2 regions of the Klebsiella sp. B345 genome follow, and region 1 is predicted to be linked to the other one. Evidence: predicted binding sites of a transcription regulator. Region 1 holds the regulator's gene; the other holds the start of a gene.

Region 1 (3,091 bases):
CGGTATCGACGTGGCGGCCTTTACCGCCATCGAAATGGCGGAAAGCAGCGAAAGCGGACACCCGAACGAAATTGCCTTCTCTTCACGAAATAAAGCGTATGACGAAGATTACTCTGGCGATAAGAGCGGGATCAGCCTGTATAAGGCCGCGGCGAAATTTAAATACGGCCCGGTATGGGCGCGTGCTGGTTATATCCAGCCAACCGGGCAAACGCTGCTGGCTCCGCACTGGAGCTTTATGCCGGGTACCTACCAGGGTGCTGAAGCCGGAGCCAATTTTGATTACGGCGACGCCGGTGCGCTGAGTTTCTCCTACATGTGGACGAACGAATATAAAGCGCCGTGGCACATCGAGATGGATGAGTTCTACCAGAACGACAAGAAAACCAAAGTCGATTATCTGCACTCACTGGGCGCCAAATACGATTTTAAAAATGACCTCGTGCTGGAAGCGGCGTTTGGTCAGGCTGAAGGCTATATCGACCAGTATTTTGCCAAAGCCAGCTACAAATTTGATATTGCCGGTACGCCGTTAAACACCAGCTACCAGTTCTACGGTACGCGTGACAAAGTCAGCAACGGCGGCAGCAACGATATTTACGACGGTACCGCCTGGCTGCAGGCATTGACCTTCGGTTACAAGGTCGCTGATGTGCTTGACCTGCGCCTGGAAGGGACCTGGGTGAAAGCCGACGGTCAGCAGGGTTACTTCCTGCAGCGTATGACCCCAACCTATGCGTCGTCCAACGGTCGTCTTGATGTGTGGTGGGATAACCGCTCTGACTTCAACGCCAACGGTGAAAAAGCGGTGTTCTTCGGCGCGATGTATGACATGAAAAACTGGAACATGCCGGGCTGGGCGTTTGGCGCATCATACGTTTACGCATGGGATGCTAAGCCGGGCAGAATGTCCACGCCGGACGCTTATTACAACGCGGATACCCGTCTGAAAGAGTCTGCCTACAGCCTGGATGCCATGTATACCGTCCAGGACGGGCGAGCCAAAGGTACGCTGTTCAAACTGCACTTCACGCAGTACGACAACCACTCCGATATCCCGAGCTGGAGCGGTGGTTATGGCAACATCTTCCAGGATGAGCGTGACGTGAAATTCATGGTTATTGCCCCGTTCACTATTTTCTGATGCCGTCGCGGCAGGCCTGAACCTGCCGCAACTCTGAGAGGTTAATGATGAAGAAACTATTGCTCATCGCACTAATGGCATCAGGGCTGGTAGCCTGTACGCAGTCTCCTGCGCCGAAAGAAGATACAAAACTGAAAGATGCCTACAGCGCCTGCATTAATACGGCGGAAGGTAACCCGGACAAAGTCCAGGCCTGCCAGAGCGTGCTGGATGTGCTGAAAGAAGATAAGCAGCATCAGCAGTTCGCCAACCAGGAAAGCGTACGAGTCCTCGATTACCAGCAGTGTATTCTGGCGACCCGCACCGGCAACGATCAGGCGGTGAAGGCGCGTTGCGACCAGATCTGGAAAGAGATCCGCAGCAACAATACCAAACCCTGATAACCTCCTGCCAACTCCGCATAATCAGTGCATAAAAAAAGCCAACCGTCAGGTTGGCTTTTTACTGTTTGCACGCGGGAAACTTATTTTTCCACCGCGTCGTGTGCATGCTCATCTTCGCGGCAATCGCCTTCTGCACAGTGGCCGTACAGGTACAGGCTGTGGTTGGTCAGACGGATGCCGTGACGGGTAGCGATTTCACGCTGGCGCGCTTCAATAGAGTCATCACTGAACTCGATCACTTTGCCGCAATCAAGGCAGATAAGGTGATCGTGATGATGCTGCTGCGTCAGTTCGAAAACAGATTTACCGCCTTCGAAATTATGGCGGGTAACAATGCCTGCATCGTCAAACTGGTTCAGTACGCGGTAAACGGTAGCCAGACCAATTTCTTCACCCATGTCGATCAGGCGTTTGTATAAGTCTTCCGCACTGACGTGATGGTTATCCGGTTCCTGCAAAACTTCCAGGATTTTTAATCGTGGAAGTGTGACTTTCAGGCCAGCCTTCTTTAATGCGGTATTGTTGTCAGTCATGCGGAATCTGTCCTGTTGCTAATCGATCTACTTCCATCAGCGGAAGTAATACAGAGAATCACCCGATGTAATGCGTCTCATTATAGAACTGCCATGTTGAAATGAAAACCGCAAGCATCGTGCCTTGTATGCTGTTAAAAACGAGGTGCCAGTTACAAACTGCGTCACCTGACCTCATCGAATCAGAGGACATTGTACAGATATGTGGTTAAAAGTTAAAAACTTGTAGCTATTAGTTTTATTGCTTTTACCTATCAAAACGGCGAAACCATAAGGTAACGCCGTTTGATCATTATGCGTTTTTGATTTCTTCGAGATGCAGCTCTTCAGAAACCTGCTTCACCCACTGCGAGACACGTTCGTTGGTCAATTCAGGCTGGCGATCTTCATCGATAGCCAGACCGACGAAGTGGTCGTCATCCGCCAGGCCTTTAGAGGCTTCAAAATGGTAGCCCGCCGTCGGCCAGTGGCCCACGATAGTGGCGCCGCGCGGCTCGATAATGTCGCGAATGGTGCCTAATGCATCACAGAAATATTCTGCATAGTCTTCCTGGTCGCCGCAGCCAAACAGCGCAGCCAGTTTACCGTTGAAGTCGACCTCTTCCAGCGTCGGGAAGAAATCGTCCCAATCACACTGTGCTTCACCGTAGTACCAGGTAGGAATGCCGAGCAGCAGAATGTCGTAGGCTTCCAGATCTTCTTTGCTGCTCTTGGCAATGTCGTGAACATCAGCAACATCTTTACCAAGCTGCTTCTGAATCATTTTTGCAATATTCTCGGTGTTGCCCGTGTCGCTGCCAAAAAAGATGCCGATGATTGCCATGAGTAAAATAACCTCTTGAAACTTAATAATGTGGTAGTGGCGTAATGCCCGCAGATAACGGCAATCATAGCAGAACAGGCGAGGGGGCGGAAACAGCAATCACGCCCGACTGCACACTCTGCTACATGAAAGCGTTTTTTTGAGGATTTTCAGGCTTTATCCTGGCGATGCAGGGCTGCCAGCTGAGTCATGAGTATCTCTTCGATCA
Region 2 (3,091 bases), 560 kb from region 1:
GGCATTACGCAGTGCGCTGGTGGCATCGGCGGCGTTGAGAGAACCGTTGGTGCGGTTATTCACGCTGTCGACCAGCAAAATGCTCCCGGCACTGACGCCGCCGGCCTGCAGCATTTGCCCTGCCAGCGGTTGAACAGCAGCATTCCAGTCGTAATGACGCACGCGTGGCGCCGGCTGTGCCGGTTGCTGCTCGTGCTCGATCGGCCCCGGTTGCTCAGGAATGGTCGGCACCGAAGGCACCGTCGGGACCGTTGGCTGAGGCTGAGCGGGCTGCTCAGGCTTCGGCTTAGCCTCCTCGACGGGAGCAGGCTCTTGACGTTGCCCGACGCACCCAGCAAGGAATATCGCCAGTGCTGTGATTAACGCATAGCGACACATTTTAATCATTACAATTACCCCTTACAGATAAAGATAAAGGCGGGCTTTGTGCGCCCCCAGAAGATTTGCGCTGCCGTATAAGGTGACGGAGGAGCGTGCTGGCACCGTGATGCTGCGGGCCGGTTCCAGCGGATGCATTTCCAGCCCTCGTGCGTCATACCAGAAGAAGCGGTAATGCACGACGATCGGCTCCGACCGTTCATTAAACAGTCGGGAGGTGGCAGTGGCCTGAATCTCTGACGCGGTGACCGACGGTGGATCGGCGCTGATGCCCGCCGCCAGCACGTTGGATTCCATCACCAGCGTCTGTTGTTCGCCTACCGGGATTTCCGGATGTGAACCGCACCCAGCCAGGAGTACCGCCGCCAGAAGTGTGCCGAAATGAGCTGCGCGCATCGATTAACCTTTATGTGCCAGCATCGGACCCAGCGGGCGACCGCCCAGCAGGTGCATGTGGATATGGTAAACTTCCTGACCGCCGTGGCGGTTGCAGTTGACGATCAGGCGATAGCCGTCGTCAGCCAGACCTTCGTCACGCGCAATTTTCGCGGCAACGGTCATCATGCGGCCCAGCGCCAGTTCATGTTCAGTGGTCACATCGTTGACGGTCGGAATCAGGATATTGGGGATGATCAGAATGTGGGTTGGCGCCTGAGGGGAAATATCGCGAAATGCGGTCACCAGTTCGTCCTGATAAACCATATCCGACGGGATCTCCCGGCGAATGATTTTGCTAAAAATCGTTTCTTCTGCCATGACTGATTCCTTATAAATTTTTATACCGTGCTCTGGCCTGCCTCTGCAGATAAACGCGGATGCACAGGATTCGCCTAAGAGTATGAGCGAGTTACTCCCTCTCTTTCAACCTGATTGCGCTTTTTCTTATGCCACAACGCCGCTGGCTGCTGGCGGATTAATCATATCGCGGGTGACGACCTTTCGCCTGCCGCGCTGTTGCGTGTTGTTGAGAACTTTTCTTACGCTTATTTACACATTAAATACTAATGCGTATATTTCTCATTTGTATTCATTGAGAATGCAGTGCGCTCTAACACAACGATGACCGTGGCCGCAGAGCCCCGGCGCATAACAATAACCATTCGATTAAGGGTTCATGATGTCTCCCACTCTCCACTCCGGGGAATGGCGCCTCGCGCCTTCCCTGCTGGCTGTCGGCATTGCGCTGGCGCTGCACCCCACCCTCAGTTCCGCCGCCGACAACACTGAAGATACTATTATTGTAGAAGGCACAACGGACACCAGCGCTGAGGCGCAGCAGCAGGATTACAGCGTCAAAACCACCACTACCGGCACCAAGCTGCTGTTAGTGCCGCGGGATATCCCGCAATCCGTCAGCGTCATCAGCCAGCAACGCATGGAAGATCAAAACCTGCAGACCATCGGTCAGGTGCTAAGCAACACCACCGGGATCACGCAGCAGGTGCAGGACAGCGACCGTACGGTCTTTTATTCCCGCGGTTTTTTTGTCAGTAACTACGCCTACGACGACCTTCCGACCTCGATCAGCGAAGTGTGGAACTTTGGCGATACCACCACCGATACCGCGATTTATGACCGTATCGAAGTGGTGCGCGGCGCCACCGGCCTGATGAGTGGCTCAGGCAATCCATCAGCCTACGTCAATATGGTGCGTAAACATGCCGATAGCCGTGAGTTCAAAGGCAATGTCTCCGCCAGCTACGGCAGTTGGGACAAGCAACGTTACGTGCTGGACTTGCAGGCTCCTCTGGTCGAATCAGGCAACGTGCGTGGACGCATGATTGCCGGCTACCAGGATAACGATTCCTGGGTCGACAACTACCACTACCGCAAAAAATTCCTCTACGGCGTGATAGATGCCGACCTCACCGACAGCACCACCCTGTCGCTGGGCTATGAGTATCAGGAAAGCACCACCGAAGACCCAACCTGGGGCGGACTGCCGACCTGGTATAGCGATGGCAGCAAAACTCATTACAACCGTAGCGATACCGTTGCGCCGAACTGGGCATACTCCGATAAAGACAGCAAAAAGGTGTTCGCTAACTTCACCCAGCGCTTCGATAACGGCTGGGAAGCGCACATCAACGGTATGCACACCGATACTAACTTCGATACCAAAATGATGTACATGTACGGTTACCCGGATAAGGACACCGGAAATGGCATGGTGGGATACGGCGGCTGGAACCGCGGTGAACGTAAACAGGACGCGGTTGATGCCTTCCTGCGCGGGGGCTTTGACCTGTTTGGCCGCCAGCACGAAATGATGATCGGTGGCAGTCTCAGCCGTCAGCGTAACCACTACGATAACTCGCTCCCGGATTCGCTGTACGGGATGGTGGATGTCGGCAGTTTCCGTAACTGGAACAGCAATATTGCCGACCCGCAGTGGACCGACTGGCAGCTGTACAGCAAGGACGACATTCGTCAGTCATCGGCCTATACCTCGGCCCGCTTCTCGCTGGCTGACCCGCTGCACCTTATCCTTGGCGCCCGCTATACCAGCTATAACATTCGTTATAACCCTGCCGGTTCGCCGCAGACGCGCCTCGAAAGTACCAAAGATGATGTGACCCCGTATGCCGGCGTGGTGTATGACATCAACGATGCCTGGTCGGCCTATGCGAGCTACACCTCGATTTTCCAGCCGCAGGATAAGCGTGATGCCAACGGCCGTTATCTCGACCCGACAACCGGAAAAAGCTACGAA

What was found. The regulator Fur, encoded in region 1, represses iron uptake genes when iron is present. The targets are predictions, from matches to a motif close to ATAATAATGAGAACNACTATCAA.
Region 2: the regulator Fur is predicted to act here: its motif matches at 1,377-1,399, upstream of fhuE (ferric-rhodotorulic acid/ferric-coprogen receptor FhuE).

Annotation. Positions count from the first base shown of each region.
Region 1 covers NZ_CP180443.1:4,490,621-4,493,711, forward strand. Annotated here, with positions in the region: gene chiP (chitoporin ChiP) at 1-1,144, shown strand, start outside; gene chiQ (ChiQ/YbfN family lipoprotein) at 1,192-1,524, shown strand; gene fur (ferric iron uptake transcriptional regulator) at 1,608-2,060, opposite strand; gene fldA (flavodoxin FldA) at 2,353-2,883, opposite strand; gene ybfE (LexA regulated protein) at 3,033-3,091, opposite strand, start outside.
Region 2 covers NZ_CP180443.1:5,046,488-5,049,578, reverse strand. Annotated here, with positions in the region: gene lpoB (penicillin-binding protein activator LpoB) at 1-378, opposite strand, end outside; gene ACMYSO_RS23645 (YcfL family protein) at 400-774, opposite strand; gene hinT (purine nucleoside phosphoramidase) at 778-1,134, opposite strand; gene fhuE (ferric-rhodotorulic acid/ferric-coprogen receptor FhuE) at 1,493-3,091, shown strand, end outside.